DNA from 2 places in the Haloechinothrix sp. LS1_15 genome. Region 1 is predicted to be linked to the other one. Evidence: riboswitches for the same ligand, from Rfam matches in the RefSeq annotation. Region 1 holds a riboswitch; the other holds the start of a gene.

Evidence for each region. Region 1 has a riboswitch for magnesium ahead of mgtE (magnesium transporter). Riboswitches for the same ligand answer to the same signal wherever they lie in the genome.
Region 2: linked by a shared signal. The riboswitch ahead of mgtE (magnesium transporter) and the one ahead of mgtE (magnesium transporter) in region 1 are both predicted to bind magnesium.

What each region holds. Positions count from the first base shown of each region.
Region 1 is NZ_WBXM01000009.1:169,929-178,970, forward strand. Features, by position in the region: gene F8178_RS15235 (FAD binding domain-containing protein) at 1-360, shown strand, start outside; gene F8178_RS15240 (2Fe-2S iron-sulfur cluster-binding protein) at 351-830, shown strand; gene F8178_RS15245 (8-oxoguanine deaminase) at 827-2,227, shown strand; gene pucD (xanthine dehydrogenase subunit D) at 2,224-4,527, shown strand; gene F8178_RS15255 (hypothetical protein) at 4,896-6,026, shown strand; gene mgtE (magnesium transporter) at 6,045-7,508, opposite strand; M-box (ykoK) riboswitch at 7,668-7,838, opposite strand; gene F8178_RS15265 (hypothetical protein) at 8,091-9,042, shown strand, end outside.
Region 2 is NZ_WBXM01000016.1:36,049-45,090, reverse strand. Features, by position in the region: gene F8178_RS19065 (FkbM family methyltransferase) at 1-2,055, opposite strand, end outside; gene F8178_RS19060 (hypothetical protein) at 2,048-3,226, opposite strand; gene msrA (peptide-methionine (S)-S-oxide reductase MsrA) at 3,864-4,511, shown strand; gene mgtE (magnesium transporter) at 4,566-5,963, opposite strand; M-box (ykoK) riboswitch at 6,277-6,444, opposite strand; gene F8178_RS19045 (hypothetical protein) at 6,466-6,924, opposite strand; gene F8178_RS19040 (hypothetical protein) at 6,914-7,285, opposite strand; tRNA gene F8178_RS19035 (tRNA-Gly) at 7,422-7,497, opposite strand; gene F8178_RS19030 (sigma-70 family RNA polymerase sigma factor) at 7,757-9,042, shown strand, end outside.

The DNA.
Region 1 (9,042 bases):
GCGGCGCGCGGCCCCCAGCAGTTCTCCAAGATCGGCACGCGCAACGCCATGGTGATCGCGGTGTGCTCGTTCGCGGTCGCACTCGATCCGCGCGAGCGCACCGTGACCACCGGGCTCGGCTCGGCGGCTCCGACGCCGCGGCACGCCAGCGACGCCGAGAGTTACGCAGCCGAACAGCTGCCGTGGCACGACCGCGACCCGCTCGCCGATGCGGTGGCGCGCCGCTTCGGCGAGCTCGTCGCCGCGGCGGCCTCGCCGATCGACGACGTCCGAGGGCAAGCCGACTACCGCAGCCACGCACTGTCCGTAATGGCCCGCCGCACACTCGGTTGGGCATGGGAGGAGTACCGATGCGCCTGAACCTGACCATCAATGGTGCCCGGCACACCGCAGACGACGTCTGGCCGGGAGAGAGCCTGCTCTACGTGCTGCGTGAACGGCTCGGGTTGGCCGGCTCGAAGAACGCGTGCGAGCAGGGCGAGTGCGGCTCCTGCACGGTCTATTTCGACGGCACACCCGCCTGCTCCTGCCTGATCGCGGCAGGCCAGGCCGACGGGCACGACGTCGTCACCGTCGAGGGCATCGCCGAGGGCGAGGACGCGCTGCACCCCGTACAGCAAGCGTTCGTGGACGCGGGTGCGGTGCAGTGCGGCTTCTGCACCCCTGGGCTCATCGTCGCGGCGCACAACCTGGTGGAGCGGCACGACGATCCCAGCGACGAGGAAATCCGCGAGGAGCTCGCGGGCAACTTGTGCCGCTGCACCGGCTACGAGAAGATCATCGACGCGGTGCACCTGGCGGCCGAGCGCAAGCAGGAGGCCGGTTCGTGATCATCATCGAGAACTGCGCCATCGCCACGGTCGATACCGCGGGCACCGAGTACGCCAGCGGCCACGTCGTCGTCGACGGTAACCGCATCGTCGCGGTCGGCGCCGGACCGGCCCCGGTCCCGGCTGGCGAGGGCGCCCGCCGGGTGCGCCACGTCGACGGCACCGGGTGTCTGGCCACGCCTGGCCTGGTCAACACCCACCACCACCTCTATCAGTGGATCACCAGGGGGCTGGCCACCGACGCCACGCTGTTCGAGTGGCTCACCGAGCTGTACCCGGTGTGGGCGCGTATCGACGCGGCCGACGTGCATGCCGCGGCCAGGGCCGGGTTGGGGTGGTTGGCGCTGAGCGGCTGCACCACCAGCACCGACCACCACTACGTGTTCCCCGACGGCGCGGGCGATGTGCTGGCCGCCGAGATCGAAGCGGCCAGGAGCATCGGGCTGCGATTCCACCCCACAAGAGGGTCGATGGACCGGGGTCGTTCCGACGGCGGCCTGCCCCCTGACGAGGTGGTGGAGGACATCGACACGATCCTGGCGGCGACCGAGGCGGCGATCGACACCTACCACGATCCGTCGCCGGAGGCGATGCTACGCATCGGCATCGCCCCGTGCTCGCCGTTCTCGGTGTCGGACAGGCTGCTCGCCGAGGCGCGCCAGCTGGCCACACGGCGCGGCGTCATGCTGCACACGCACCTGGCCGAAACCACTGACGAGGAGGAGTTCTGCCAGGCCACCCACGGCTGCACGCCGGTGGAGTACCTCGACTCACTCGGCTGGCTGGGTGAGGACGTGTGGCTCGCCCACTGCGTGCACCTGTCGGATGGGGCCGTCAAGCGGCTCGGCGCCACCGGCACCGGTGTCGCCCACTGCCCCAGCTCCAACGCACGCCTCGGCGCTGGGTTGGCACCCGCCGCCGACCTGCTGGAGGCGGGAGTGCCGGTGGGCCTCGGCGTGGACGGCGCCGCCTCGCAGGAATCGGGCCTGCTCGCCGAGGAGCTGCGGCAGGCGCTGTACGTGGCGCGGTTGCGCGGGGGACCGACCGCGCTGCGCGCGCGCCAGGCACTGGCGATGGGCACCATCGGCGGGGCTCGCTGTATCGGCAGGCAGGCCGAGCTGGGCTCGCTGGAAGCGGGCAAGCTCGCCGACATCGCGCTGTGGCGGCTCGACGGGCTCGGCCACGCCGACATCACCGACCCGGTCGCCGCGCTTGTTCTCGGGCCGCCCGCACCGCTGGAACTACTCACCGTCAACGGCGGGGTCGTCGTCTCCGGCGGCGAGCTACGCACGGCAAGCCACACCGAGCTCGCCGCATCAGCCCGCGCCGCGCACCGCGGGCTGATGGCACGCGACCCCGAGCACCCCGAGCACACTCACCAAGGGAGGACGTCATGACCGTCGGTGTCCCGGAGAACCTGGCCTCGGCCACCCGAGGGGGCGTCGGGCAAAGCCCGAACCGCCCGGACGGCACCCGGAAGGTCACCGGGCAGTTCGCGTACTCCTCCGATCTGTGGCACGACGAGATGCTGTGGGGCGTGACGCTGCGCAGTCCCCACCCGCACGCGCGGATCCGCTCCATCGACATCAGCGCGGCCCTGGCGACCAGCGGGGTGTACGCGGTGCTGACCCACGCCGACGTCCCCGGCGAGAAGTACTACGGGTTGGAGGAGAACGACCAGCCGGTGCTGGCCGTGGACACGGTGCGGTTCCAGGGTGAGCCGGTGGCGCTGGTGGCCGCCGAGCACCCGGAGACCGCGCGCCGGGCGATGGACAAGATCGTGGTGGACTACGAGGTCCTCGAGCCGCTGACCGACTCGCGGGCGGCGGCGTTCGACCCCGACGTCCCACGGCTGCACGAGCACGGCAACGTGGTGCGCCACCAACCGGTCCGGGTCGGCGACGTGGCGGCCGCCAGGAACCGCGCCGACGTCGTGGTGCGCGGCGAGTACGAGATCGGCATGCAGGACCAGGCCTTCCTCGGCCCGGAGTCCGGGCTGGCGGTGCCTGCCGAGGACGGCGGGGTCGACCTGTACGTGGCCACCCAGTGGATGCACACCGACCTGCGACAGGTCGCACCGTGTCTCGGCCTGCCAGAGGAGAAAGTGCGGATGACGCTGTCCGGGGTCGGCGGCGCGTTCGGAGCCCGCGAAGACCTGTCGATGCAGGTGCACGCCGCGATGCTGGCGATGCACACTGGCAGGCCGATCAAGATCGTGTACAACCGCGAGGAATCCTTCTACGGTCACGTGCACCGCCACCCCGCCAGGATGCGGTACGAGCACGGCGCGACCGCCGACGGCAAGCTCGTCTACGCGACCGCCGAGATCGTGCTTGACGGCGGCGCCTACGCCTCCTCGACCACGAACGTGGTGGGTAACGCTGCCTCGCTCGGGGTGGGGCCCTACATCGTGCCGAACATCGCCGTCGACGCCTACGGGGTGTACACCAACAACCCGCCGTGCGGGGCGATGCGCGGGTTCGGCGCGGTCCAGGCCTGCTACGCGTACGAATCGCAAATGGACAAGCTGGCGCGGGAACTCGGCATGCACCCGCTCGAAGTGCGCCGGGTCAACGCGATCCACCAGGGCGCTTCGATCGCCACCGGCCAGGTGGTGGACACCCCCGCCCCGCTTGCCGAGATGTTGCAGCGGGTGCGCGAGACCCCGATGCCTGCCGAGCGGGACAGCAGCGATGTCCGCAACCTCCCCGGCGGCGCGTCGAACACCACCCACGGCGAGGGTGTCCGGCGCGGTGTGGGCTACGCCGTCGGGCTGAAGAACATCTGTTTCTCCGAAGGCTTCGACGACTACTCCACCGCGCGCGTACGTCTCGAGGTGGTCGGCGGCGAGCCTGCGGCACTGGTGCACACCGCGGCCGCCGAGGTCGGCCAGGGTCTGGTGACCCTGGAGGGCCAGATCGCCCGCACCGAACTCGGGATCGAGCGGGTCACCATCGCTCCCGCAGACACCCAGGTCGGTGACGCCGGGTCGTCCTCGGCCTCGCGCCAGTCCTACATGACCGGCGGCGCGGTCAAGGCGGCCTGCGAGGCGATCAGGGAACGACTGTTCGCACGCGCGGCGCAACGGTTCGACGTCGACGCGAGCGAGCTCAGCCTCGCGGGCGGCAAGGTGGTCGCCGAGCGCGCGGGCGTGCTTGCCGCCGTAGCCGATCTGCTCGGTGACGAGGCGATCGAGGAGACCCGCGAGTTCCACCATCGCCCGACCACGAGCATGGACCCGGAGACCGGCCAGGGCAACACCCACACCCAGCTCGCGCTGTGCGTACACCGTGCCGTGGTCGACGTCGACGTGGATCTCGGGTTACTCAAGGTGGTCGAGCTGGCCGCCGTGCAGGATGTGGGGAAGATCCTCAACCGGGTCTCGCTCGAAGGCCAGATCCAGGGCGCCACCGCCCAGGGCCTCGGGCTCGCGGTGATGGAGGAGATCCAGCTCGCTGGCGGCATGGTGCGCAACGCCTCGTTCACCGACTACCTCATCCCGACGATCCTGGACATGCCGCCGATGCGTCTGGACATCCTGGAGTACGCGGATCCGAACGCGCCGTACGGACTACGCGGCGCGGGCGAGCCAGCCACGCTCTCCTCGACCCCGGCGATCGCCGCGGCGATCAGGGACGCCACCGGGCTGGACATCGACCGCGTCCCGGTACGCCCGCACGACATCGTGACTGGCTGACACGGTTCCGGGCAGCTCACCCGTCCCCGGTCGCACCCCCGTGGCGCGACCGGGGACAATTGTTCTCGGCACTATTATCAATAAACTACAATTGATTTTTCTCGGCGATTCGATACCCTACTAGTCAGTAGATTACGCGATGGAGCGAACACGTCTCGCGTCTCGCGGGCCTCACTGACGACCAGGTGCTGCTGGGGCCTTCGGGCGCACGATGCCGATCGCGTAGCGACCGCACCGGCGCCGGGGAGCGCGATTGATGAATGCTCGCAGAGATTATCACCAACTGATAATCGAACGAGCCGCGTGCTCGCGACATTCCCCGGATTTTCATCACCGAAGTGAGCACTCGTGACAGAAAGGAGACCGGCGTGTCCCGCAGATCACGAATTTTCATGAGCCTGGTCGCCTGCTCGGCTCTCGCCGCGGCAACCGTCGCCGCCCCCGCCACCGCAGGCGCGGCGACCGGCAGCGACGACACCGGCGGTGCCGAACCCCCCGCGGAGCTCGTCGACGAGTTCGGCGTGGACGCGCTCAGCGAGCCCCAGATCACCGAGCAGCGGAGCCTGTTCGGCGGCGCGCGGGAGTCCACAATCCGTATCGGGCCGGTCATCGCCGAAGCGCACGAGCACGACGATGACGATCACGACGGTGGGCACGAAGCCGGCTCGGGCCACGGTACGCACGGTGACGGCCCACGCGGGCCCGAGGAGAAGGCGCACGGCACCCACACCACGATCGCCGCACCGGTGCCGATGCCGTGCTGGCTGCTGTCCTGCTACATCACCTCTGTGGAGCCGGATCTGACCTACAAAGACGGCAGCCGCGCCAACTACGACACCGACATCATGCTCCACCACGCCGTGCTCTTCGACCGCTCCCGCGAGGACATCACCTGCGCCGACGAAACCCTCGGCCTCGCGGGACAGCGCATCTTCGCCGCAGGAAACGAACGCACCGGCGGCCAGATCCCGGAAGGTTACGGCCTCCCGATCGGCCCTGTTCCGCTACTGTGGAGTGTGGTCGAGCTCGAGAACTTCGCGCCGGAGGCGCAGGCGGTGTTCTTCGACATGACTGTCGAGGCGACCCCCTCACTACTCGACTCCGGCGTCACGGAGGTGACGCCGGTGTGGTGGGACGTGGCCAACTGCACCTTCGACTCCCACCACCACGTCCCAGAAGGCGAATCCACCACCACCTGGCAATGGGAATCCACCCTCACCGGCACCCTCCACGCCGCAGGCGGACACCTCCACGACGGCGGCGACACCCTCACCCTGCACAACCGCACCACCGGCGACGAACTCTGCGCCTCCCACGCCGACTACGGCAACGACCCCGCCTACCTCGGCCACATCGACACCATGACCACCTGCACCGACGGCAACCTCGGCACCATCACCCAAGGAGACACCCTCGAACTCGTCAGCGACTACCACAGCCACTACCCCCAACACAACGCCATGTCCATCATGATCGGATTCGTCGAAGAAACCGACTGACACCGGCTCGCCGGGGCACTAAGCCACACCGAGCAGTGCCCCGGCGAGTACGAAGTAGACGGCGAGCCCGGTGAAGTCCTTGATCGTGGTGATGAAGGGATCGGCTCCGGGAGCGTGGTCGAGTCCGAGCTTGTACATCGCCCACGGCAGACCGAAACCGAGAAAGGTCGCCAGGATCACCGAGACGAACAGCGCGAGCCCGACGGCCAGCCCGAGCAGCGGTTCACCGTTCGGTGCTCCCTGCCACAGGTATGCCACGGCGCCACCGAGCACGCCGATGATCACCGCCATGACCGCACCCACGGTGACTTCTCGCAGCAGCTGCCTGCTGAACGACGCCGGGGTGATGTGGCCGAGCGCTAGCCCTCTCGCGAAGATCGTGGTGGACTGCGTCCCGACATTGCCCCCCATGTCCATGATCAGCGGAACGAACACCGCGGTGGCCACGACCGCGGTGAGCACGTCCTCGAACCGCTCGATGAGTCCCCCCACCAGCAACCCACCGACCAGGGTGATCATGAGGAACGTCATGCGGACCCGCACCGGGTAACCGATACCGCCCGAGGTGAGGCGCTCGCTGCGCAGCAGTTCGGTGGTGTGGGCGGGATCGGTGAGGCCCGCCTTGCGGTACATCGTCTCCGAGGCGTCGTCGGTGAGCGCGTCGAGCGCGTCGTCGAAGGTCACCGACCCCACGAGGCGCCCCTCGGTGTCGAGCACCGGCAGCGCGCCCAGATCCCGGCGCTGCAGCAGGCGTGCCGCGGTGGCCGCGTCATCGGTAGTGCTCACCGCCACGTCCCGCAGCCTGGCCAGGTCACCGACCCTCGCCTGGGAGTCGGCCTTGACCAGCTCGGTGACGGTGACCAGGCCGCGGTAGCCGCGCCCGCTGTCGGTGACGTAGACCGTGGTGGCATCTTCCGAGCCGAGGCGGCTGTGCCGCACCGCGTCCAGCGCCTGGGCCACGGTCTCGTGCGGCCGGACCGAGATGTACCGGGGATTGGCCAACCTGCCCGCGCTACCAGCCGGGTAGGCGAGGATCACCGCCACGCGGTCGGCATCCGGTTCGGACATCGCGGCGAGCAGGCGCTTGGCCACGGCGGCGGGTGTTTCGTCGAGCAACCGCGCCTGGTCGTCGGGCTCCAGCGAGGCAAGCACGTCGACGGCTTCCGAACCGGTCATCGCTTGCAGCAGATCGAGCTGTTCCTCGTCGGTAAGCAGCTCGAACACCTCGATGGCGATGTCCTTGTCCAGCAGCCGGTACGCGAGCACCCGCTCCGTCGATGGCAGATCCCGCAGCACATCGGCCGCCTCACCCGCGGTCAGTTGCGCCAGCGTTTCCTTGGCACGGTCGAAGCTCCGGCCCTGGAGGCGGTATAGCAGTACGGTGAGCATGATGAGGGTCCCCTCTTCTCGCGCGCCGCTCGGGATGAGGGCGCGGTGTCCGGCGACGATCGCGATCGAGCGATCGCGGTGCGGTGCCTCCATGCCGGCAAGACCGTCTGTCGGCCTCACCGGGTTCCGACACGTCAGGTGGCACGACCCTCACCCCCTTCCCGTCGCGAGTTCGCGGGGCCGCCATCGGCACGAAAAAAGCCTCCCCGTCAGGGGAGGCTTGCCGTTCTCGCGACGAGGCACCGGCGCACCGGTGCGTTCCCGATGTCGAGCTTTGGCACTGCACGCCTAGGACACGATACGTCCGGTCCGCATTAAGCCAAGCCTTGATTCGGCAGGGCCTGTTCAACCCGTGGGGGTCTCTCGACCTTTCTGGGCAGCGGACACATCCGCGCGCAGGAGCCTCACCTAACGGGGCATTGCGCCGCAGCAACCTTAGCGTCACCCGGCGACGGGGTCAAGCGGCACCGCCAGCGGCGGCCCGGCGCGGGCGTACACGGGCGGACACGGCGCCGCGGGTGAATGACCGGTGAGGACCTCGCCATACCTTCGGGAACCGTCGGTGACAGCTACGCGAAAGGTATTCCCGAACACGCCGAGGGCGATTGAACGCGGCTCCCACCGCGCGGTAGCTTTGCCGCCTCGACATCCCTCCGGCACGTGAAGGAGGCCGGTATGTTCACCACATCACGGCGCATCACCGCGGTGACCATGGGATCGCTTCTCGGCCTTGCCATGCTCGCCGCGCCCGCGACGGGCGCCGGTTCCGCAGGCGCGGACCGGCAACACTCCGTGCCCGATCCCGTGCCCGATACCGTCACCGACCTGGTCGACGGCCAGATCGACGGCACCGTTGGAGCCGAGATGGTCGATCGCGCGTTCACCGGCGACGGTCGCGTCGAAACGACCATCCGGATCGGACCGATCGTCGCCTCGCCCCACGAGGAAGGTGATCACGGTACGCACGGTGACGGCCCACGCGGGCCCGAGGAGAAGGCGCACGGCACCCACACCACGATCGCCGCACCGGTGCCCACGCCCTGCCTCGGCATCACATGCCAGGTGACCTCGGTGGAGCCAGACTTGACCTATGCGGACGGCAGCCGCGCCAACTACGACACCGACATCATGCTCCACCACGCCGTGCTCTTCGACCGCTCCCGCGAGGACATCACCTGCGCCGACGAAACCCTCGGCCTCGCGGGACAGCGCATCTTCGCCGCAGGAAACGAACGCACCGGCGGCCAGATCCCGGAAGGTTACGGCCTCCCGATCGGCCCTGTTCCGCTACTGTGGAGTGTGGTCGAGCTCGAGAACTTCGCGCCGGAGGCGCAGGCGGTGTTCTTCGACATGACTGTCGAGGCGACCCCCTCACTACTCGACTCCGGCCTCACGGAGGTGACGCCGGTGTGGTGGGACGTGGCCAACTGCACCTTCGACTCCCACCACCACGTCCCAGAAGGCGAATCCACCACCACCTGGCAATGGGAATCCACCCTCACCGGCACCCTCCACGCCGCAGGCGGACACCTCCACGACGGCGGCGACACCCTCACCCTGCACAACCGCACCACCGGCGACGAACTCGGCGCCTCCCACGCCGACTACGGCAACGACCCCGCCTACC
Region 2 (9,042 bases), on a different contig from region 1:
GCGGTACAGCGCGTCCAGCGCGGCGTCGTCGAGGTGGGACTCGATCAGCTCGATCCGCTCGTCGTCCGCTATGTGCAGGCGCAGCCGCTCGGCGCTGTGCGGGTGGGCCGCCGCATTGCTCGCCTTGATCACCAGGCGGGCGTTGGCGGTGCGGGCGAAGGCCTCACGGAACGCGGTGACCACGGCCCAGGGATTCTTGCGCTCGGCGACACTGTTGAAGTCGAAGGTGAACAGGAACCGCGTCGGTGCTGCCGGGTCGCGCTCCCGGTAGGAGACCTGACCGGGGTCGCGTACCGGCACCGGAAGGGTGCGCACCGCCACGGGCGCGTGCTCGGCGATGGCGCGGCGGCAGAACTCGCTGATCGTCCAGATCTCGTCGACGTGCTCGAAGGCGACGTGCTGGTCCGGGGGGAACTCGTCGAGCTCCCACGACCAGAGACCGATGACGTAGCGGTCGTGGGCGAGCTCGGGGTTGTTGTACAGCACGTGCCTGGTCTGGTCGGCGTTGATTGCCAGCAGGGTGACGGGGAACCGGGCCCTTGCGGTAGCGGGGGAGCGATTCACGGTCGGCTGGTGTGGAGCTTGCGGCCGCTCGATCACCGGCGTCACGTCGATGCCCGCCTCGTCCAGCGCGTGCCGTACCAGCCTGCCGAGCTCGCCGACGCCGAGGGCCGCGGTGAGGTACCCGGCGAGGTTCACCCCTAGTCCGGCCTCCGGCGCCGAGATTTCCGGGCGTGCGGCGGGAGCGGCCCATTCCGCGAGCACGTTCTCGGCAACTCCCGAGGTCGCGCACCAGTACCGGAACCCCTCTGCGTGGACCCCGTACGGGTCGGGAAAGGCAGCGCGCAGGTCGGCACGGGAATGCCACACCGAGAGCGCGAGCCGGTGCAGGCCCGCGGCCCGTTGCGCGGCATCGGCCGGTGTGGTGAGCCAGTCCTGCAACGCGCGCCCGCCGTCGCTGCCGAAGGCGTGGGGTGGTGGCGGATCGCCAGTGCGTTCCGCGGCGATCCATGCGCTGCGGTACAGCCTGCGCATGGTGACGCTGATGGGAGTGCCGTCGCCGAAGGTGTCGAAGGTGTACGGCACGGCGTTCGACGATTCCCGGTAGCCGGCGGTGCGTAGTGCGGCCGCGTAGTCGTCGCATAGCCCTTTCAGCAGTGGGTGCTCGGACAGCAGGATGCGGGGATCGCGCGGACAGTGACGCGACAGCATCCACGGTTGCTCCGGGCGGTAGCCGCTGAAGTGGAAGAACCGCAGCGGGTGACCGCGCGCGGTGAGTTCCCCGCCGTCGGAGCCGAGGGGGCGCTCGTGCAGGTTCCAGTAGGCCACGTTGTAGCCGGGGTCGGTCAGGATCGCGTGCCGGAACAGCGCGGGCACCTGGTCCACCCACCGTTGATCGGTGAACAGCTGTTGCTCGGGCGCGACGATCGCGTCATGGCGCAACCGTGCCGCCCAGAAGTCGAGGAATCCCTCACTGCCGGGCCCGGTAGCCACGAATCCCAGGTTGAACACGCCGCTTCCCATGATGGCCGCCTCGTCCGGGGACTTGCCGTCCCTGGGCAGTGGCTCCAGGTGATGCGGGGTGAGGACGAGGCTGCTCTCGCCTGCCAGCTCGGTGATCTCGTCGAGTGGCGCGAACACCTGGATATCGGGATCCAGGTAGAGGACAACGTCGTGCTGGTCACGCTCCTTCCGCAAGGCGCGGAGCAGGAACGGTTTGACTGCGGTGGCGAGCTCGATCACCGTGTACGCAGTCGCCATGCGCAGGTAGTCCTGCTCGTCGATGTCGAATGCCTCGGGTCCGACGATCCGGTAGCCATTGTGGCCGCTGGTGCCGCTATGGCCACCGTGGTCACTGTTCGTGCTGTGGCGACTGTGCCCATTGTGGTCGTACTGCGGTGTAGTTCCGGCCGGTCGCCGTCCCCCATCGATCACCGCGATGACGAAGTCGTGTCCCGGGTGATGGGCCAGATAGGACCTGGCGAGCACCGTTGCCGCAGGCAGGTAGTTCCGTGCCACCACGGTGCACGCGGTCACCGCCGGTGTGTCAGGCATCGGCGGGCATCGCGTCGAGTTGTGCGTTGATCGCGACCTCGAAATCCGACTCCGCGACCGACGGCTCGCTGGTGTTGTGGATTTCCAGCCGCACGATCACATCCTCGCTGGCGTAGTGCGCCCGGATCTGCTCGTGGTTGTTGTCGGCGAACTCGGTGATGTTCACGCCAGGGGGTGGGTCGTTGGCCTCTTCGGCGTTGTTGTCGAGCTGGATGTCGCGTAGTTCCTCGGCTGCCGTTTCCGCGGCTTCCGCGTCCGTGGCTTCGACCAGCAACACGATGGCGCGACTTCCGCTTGGGAGTCGTTGCACGAGGAAGCTCGCCTCGCCGCCGGAGAACTCCTCGTAGACGTCGATCTCCCGTGAGATGAGGTAGTTCAGGTCGGGGAGGTCGGCCACCGACTCGATCCCCGGGTGGTCCTCAGCGGATCCGGGCAGGTCGGGCATGGCAAGGTGCTCGTGCTCGGCGGGGGCGGGGCCGTTCTCGGCGTTCTCGTCCGCGGTCGGTGCGGTGGGGTCGCCGTCGTCGCCGCCCCACAGCAGGAAGGATCCCAGGCCGAGACCGGCGAGCACCACCACGATCACCACGGCGGCGACGATCTTGCCTGCCGAGTTGCCTGCCGACCCGCCGGGCTCGGGCCCCTGCTTGACCCAATCCGCATCGCTGGATGGCGGGACCGGAGGTAGCTCCGAACCTCCCCACGGCGGACTGCTGTCGCTGTCCGCGGTGTTCCACCCCCGCTGTTGCGGTTGGTGCGCGATGGTCGGCTGACCGAAGCCCGCGGGAGGTGACGGGGGGCCCTGCTGTGGCGCTTGCCAGTTCGGCACGGCCTGGGTGGGCTCGGAACCGGAGCTCACGGGCGACACGATCCTGGTCGCGTCGGCGGCGTCGCCCTGTTCGGGCTGCTGCATGGTCGCGCCATGCTGTGCCGTCTGGTTGCCGTGCGGCACGCGGTTGACGAACTGGGTGGCCTCCGCGCCGCGCTGGTTGGCGTCGTCGGGAGTCTGGTTCTCCTGCTGCTCGGCTCCGTGCTGGGCGTCGCCGTGTTGGTGCACGCCGGGGGCGACAGCGGAGGACAGCACTTGCTCGCGGCGAACCTTGTAGTCGTCGGCGGAGATCTTGCCCGCCGCGAAGTCGTCGTCGAGCTTCTTCAGCTCCTCCTGCCAGGTCACGCCTGGCACCCCCTTTCGGGATACGTCATCGGTAGCGCACGGTCATGTCGCGCTCGTGCCTGCTCGGCAAGGCTGCGTCGCGGACCGGTCGATGGCGGGAGCGCGCGGCGCCTCGTTCGGTGAGCGCAGCGTCACCGGAGGACGGGATCACGACGGATGCATGCAGGTCATATTGTGCACTGTCGCTGCTCAAGCGCTGTGCCCGAGTACGAATTCGACGCGTCCGGAATGCGTGTCCGTTTTCGCAGCTAGGATCCGAGTTCGTTGCCGTGAACGTGACCTGCACCACTCCTCGAAGTGTGTAGACTCCCGATCCTCACGACTCCCCCATCCGCATAACGTAGGTATAACTATCCCGCGCGTCGTCGGTGACAGCGTCGACCGGCGCGCTCGGCACGGTGCCGTCACGGTGCCCAGCCATGCCCGCGTCACGACATCCCCCGTCGTGCCCCATGATGTCTCCACTGTGCTCGAGTGTGACGCCGGTCAGCCTATCCGGTAATAGGCACGATGCGACACCCCCGGGCGGCCACGGCGCTCGATCGGAGGAAGTCGCGCCCGGCAGGCGTGCCGGACGTTTCCCTGCCGCGTGTCGAGCGGGACGGTGCGATGCCGCCGTGCTGGCTAGAGTGGGGGTATGTGGTTGTCCGGAACTCCCTCCCGCATGGTCGACGCCGCCGAGGCCCTTCCCGGCCGGTCGGATCCGCTACCGGTCACCGAGGTCCACGCGGTGCACGGCGCGCGCACGGTCCCGCCGTTTCCCGACGGGATGCGCACTGCCGTTTTCGGGCTCGGCTGCTTCTGGGGCGCCGAGCGGCTGTTCTGGCAGGTTCCCGGTGTCTACTCCACCGCCGTCGGGTACGCGGGCGGCTACACGCCGAACCCCACCTACGAGGAGGTCTGCACCGGCAGGACGGGACACGCCGAGGTCGTCCTCGTGGTGTTCGATCCCGGCACGGTAAGCTACCAGGACCTGCTCGCGGTGTTCTGGGAGAACCACGACCCGACGCAGGGGATGCGCCAGGGCAACGACGTGGGCACCCAGTACCGGTCGGCGATCTACTTCGGTGACGAGGAGCAGCGGACCGAGGCAGCGGCCTCAAGGGACGCCTATGCGGCCGAGCTGCGTAAGGCGGGCTACGGGGAGGTCACCACCGAGGTGGCTCCGCTTGGCGCGTTCTACTACGCCGAGGACTACCACCAGCAATACCTGCACAAGGTCCCGGACGGGTACTGCGGCATCGCGGGGACGGGCGTGTCCTGCCCCACCGGCCTGGTGGGCTGAGGATGCCGCCGGGCGAGCGGGTGATCCACCCGTCCGCCCGGTCGGCCTACCCGGTTAGCCCGGCGGTGTGCCAGCGTGGCAGCCGCCCAGTGGCAGCATGTTGATCATGATGGCGGCCGCGTCGATCTGATCGGTCAGGATCGTCACCGCGATGCCCAGGTAGATCAGCAGGCCGGTGGCGTCGACGAGCGTGGTGATGATAGGCGCGGACAGTACTGCGGGATCCAACCCGAGCCGCTGGGCGAGCAGCGGCAACGCCGCCCCCGCGAGCGTTGCCCAGATGACGATCGCGAACAGCGACAGCCCGATCACCAGCCCGAACTCGGCGCCGAAGAAGATCGTCACGAGCGGGAACGCGAGCACGCCGAGTATCAGCCCGAGCAGCGCGCCCACCCCGATCTCACGGCGGATCAACCAGGGTAGGTCGCGGAAGCGGACCTCGTCGACGGAGAGCGCCCTGATGACGACGGTGGAGGCCTGGGCTCCCGAGTTGCCGCCGGTATCGATGAGCAGTGGCAGGAAGAGCGCCAGTGCGACCACCGCTTCCAGCGCTTCCTCGAACGCGCCCAGGATGTTGACCGTCAGTACCGCGGCGACGCCGAGCAGCAGCAGCCATCCCGCGCGCTTGCGCGCCAGGGTGATAACGCTCGCCGTGCGGTATGGCTGCTCGAGCGGCACGACACCACCGACCCGGCTGAGGTCCTCTGTGGTCTCGCGCTCCATCACGCTCATCGCGTCGTCCACGGTGATGACCCCGACCAGCCGCTGCTCGCTGTCTACCACGGGCAGCGCCAGGATGTTCGCGTCCTGGATGAGCCTGGCGGCCTCCTCCTGGTCGGTGTCGACGGTGACGTAGTGGACCTCGGTGGTCATCAGGTCGCCCACGCGCCGGTCCGGGGCCGCGGTGACCAGCGTGCGCAGGCTGATCACGCCCTGCAGGGTGCGCAGGTCGTCGGTGACCGGCAGCGTGTAGACGGTCTCGGCGTGCTCCCCGACGCGGCGGACCTTGGACATGGCGTCGGCGACGGTCATGGAGGCGCGCAGGCTGACGTACTCCGGCGACATGATCCGGCCAGCCGACTCCGGCGGGTAGCCCAGTAGCAGCGAGGTGGCCTGCCGCTCCTCGGCGGGTAGCCCTTCGATCAGCCGGGCAGCCACCTTCGCGGGGACCTCGTCGAGCAGCCGCGCCCGGTCGTCGGGATCCATCGCTGTCATCAGCTCGCGCACCCGCTCCTCACGGAGCCCTTCCAGCAGCTGCTGCTGGTGCGTGGGTTCGAGCGCTTCGAAGACCTGGAGGGCGCGCTCCTTGCTCAACAGCCGGAACGGCACCGCCATGAGATCGGGCGGCATCCTGGCGAGCTCCTCGGCGATGTCCAGCGCCCCGATGTCGGAGAGCTGGTTGCGGAGGGCATCGAGGTCATGCTGATCAGCCAGGTCGACGATTGTGGGCATGGTGGTCCTCCTTCGAGCCGTGCAGGGAGCGGACAGACCCCGCGCCGGGCCACCACCGATCAACATAGCGAGTTTCCGCCGGAGGCCGCCTCGGATGGAGGTGCTGGCGGTGATGCGAGTTCGGTGCCGTGGTCAGTGACCGGGCTCGGAGTCGGGTGGCATGAGCGACGCCCTATCCGGGGGCTCGGAGCGACAGGGAAATCCGACGAGCATGGGCACCCCCTCCACCGGTGATGAGAGTCACGTACAACAGGCCTCCCGTTGAGGGAGGCCTGGCACGTTCAGGTACGGCAGCCGGTCGCCTACCGGCTGCCACGTATCCCTACGTCGAGCTTTGGCACTACACGCGCAGGACGCGGGGTCCGGCCTGCATTAGACCAAGCCTTCATTCGGCAGGGCCTGTTCAACCCGTGGGGGTCTCTCGACCTTTCCGGGCAGCAGGCGCAGCTTCGTGCAGGAGCCTCACCTAACGGGACTCATATACAGTTTTCCCTCGACCAGGTTAGCAGCGTTGTCGACCCTCGGTGTCACCCTTGTGGGCATCGCTACCTCCTCGGTCGTCGAAGAGGCCGACACCGATGCGGGCGGCACTCGCCAGGGACGCTGTGACGGTGCTGTAGATGCCGCCCGCGACCGCCCCGTGGGCGTCTCGCAGCAGCCGCACCGTCTCGCGTGGCATGGGGCTGGCCTCCAGCAAGGCGAACGGCACCCCCGCGATGGTCTCGTACGAGCGCCACAGGACGTCGTCGCCCGCGGAACCGACGACCTGTTCCCTGGCCTGCTGGACCCGCTCGGTCTCGGCGATGGCCGCGCCCGCGTGCCGCAGCGCGCGGGCGGTGGCCACCACGCGTCGCCGCAGCAGCAGTGCCTGGCGCAGCAGCACGATAGCGCAGGTGAGCAGCGCGATACCGCCGAAGAGAGCGACCGCTGCCGGGGTGCTGACCGGCATATCAACGGGCACGGTGCACCTGGACGTCCGCGTCGATGTTCAGCTCGTCGAGCTGCTTGCGTACCTGGGTCACTGCTTGCTTGTACACCAACTCCCGGAGCAGGTTGGGGGTGATGGCCGACATCGGGCGCGCGATCCAGGTCTTCTCCGCAGCGAGCTCGACGGGGTTGAGCAGTTCGGCCGACAGTACGAGCCGGTCACCGTCGCCGAGGTAGTCCACCAGGTCGGCAGGTAGGGCATGCATGCGTTCGGCGAGCTCGTCGGCCGTGGCTGCCAGCTCCCGGGCCCTGTTGTGCAGCCTGAACACCACGAGCGCGAGAACGGCGACTGCCACGATGCCCGCCGCGAGTACCGAGTAGCTGATGATCTCCATGCGACAACCCGCCTTCCATGGGAGAACCGTTCCCATGGTCCCAGCTCGCGACCAGCGTCGCCGAGCTGGACAGGTGTGAGATCGAACGCGCGCCAGCAAGGGCGCTGAGAAAAAATGACCGGACACCGGCCGCTTCTGGAGCGGACGACGGGACTCGAACCCGCGACCCTCACCTTGGCAAGGTGATGCGCTACCAGCTGCGCTACGTCCGCATCGCGTCCTGCCGTACCGAACGCGGCTCCCAGTGTATATCGCCTCGGGCGACTAGCGTCACCCGCCCCGGCGCGGATCGCGGCTGCTACGCAGAGCAATATTTTCGCTGCTCATCGTGTAGTGTGCCCGCCATTCGGGCTACGACTAGTGACGCATTGGTGATCACTCCGTATTGTGTTCACCCAGCCAGACTACGGTGCGCGGTTCGAGCGATCACCGCAGTCCTGTTGGGATTCTTATGGGGAGGTGCTGGGCGGCATGACATCCGGATCCCCGGCTACCGGTTCCGGTGACGCGGCACTGTTGCACCGGTTGCGACACGGTGACGACGCGGCGTTCACCGAGCTGTTCGATGCGCACGCCCCCGCTGTCCGACGGTTGGCTCGCGGGCTGGCGATCAACGCCAGCGAAGCGGAGGACGTCACGGCCGAGACGTTCTTCCGCGTTCTCCAGGCGGTCAAGCGTGGCTCGGGCCCGAAGGACACCGTGCGGGGCTACCTGCTGACCGTCACGCGGCGGGTCGCATATGAGTATCAGGGCGCGGCCAGGGACATCCCGGTATCGGACGAGGAACTGGCCAACCGGGCGGGCAGCTACGAGTACGGCGTGGCACGGCTGGCCGAACACAACCTGATCAGCCGCGCCTTCGCCAGCTTGCCCGCGCGGTGGCGAACCGTGCTCTGGCACACCGAGGTAGAGGGCGAACGGCCAGCCGTGGTCGGCAGGTTGTTCGGATTGAGCGCCAACGCCACGGCCGCGCTTGCCCGGCGTGCCCGCCGGGGCCTGCGGGCGGCCTACCTACAGGCACACCTCGCCGCGGAGTGCCAAGCCGAGCACGCCGCCATGGGACGTAGGCGTTGCGGTCCGGTGCTGACCAAGCTCGGCGGCTACACGGCGGGTGACGTCACCGGTGCCGAGGCACGCAAGATCAAGGCACACCTGCGCGAGTGCGCCGACTGCGCGGCGCGGCACCGGGAGCTGCGCGACGTGAGCTTCTCGCTGCGCGAGCACGCGGGCGCCCTGGCCGCCGCGGGGCTGACCGCAGGCGGCGCCGCGGCGGCAGGCGAGGTGCCCTCCGGGGCGGCCGCGGTCACGGCGAGCTCCACAGCGAACTCCGCTGGGGCAGGCACGCTGGGCTCCGCCGGGCTTTCGGGTCTGCAGGCGTCGATGGCCTCGGCTTTCGGCTCGCTGGCCGGCACGCTGAAGGGGCTGGCCAGCGGCGCGAAACTCAAGGTCGCCGCGGCGGTGGCGTCGACGGCGGCAGCGGGAGTGTTCGGCTTCGCCGCCACGGCACAATTGGCGGGCGAAGGCTCAGAACTGATCAGCCTGCCCGGCTACCAGGGGACGCCGGAGCTCACCGCAGCGCGGACTACCGACAACCTCGACCGCTCCGGTGAGGGCGGGGTGCCGAGCCCGGAGGAGCTCAACAACGACCGCGCTTCCTGGGGGATCGCGCAGCCGGACGGCGAGGACGGCGCCGGCGGCGACGGTGAGTCGGGTGAGGGCGGTGCCGTGGACGCCGTCGACGAGGTGCTGGACACGAC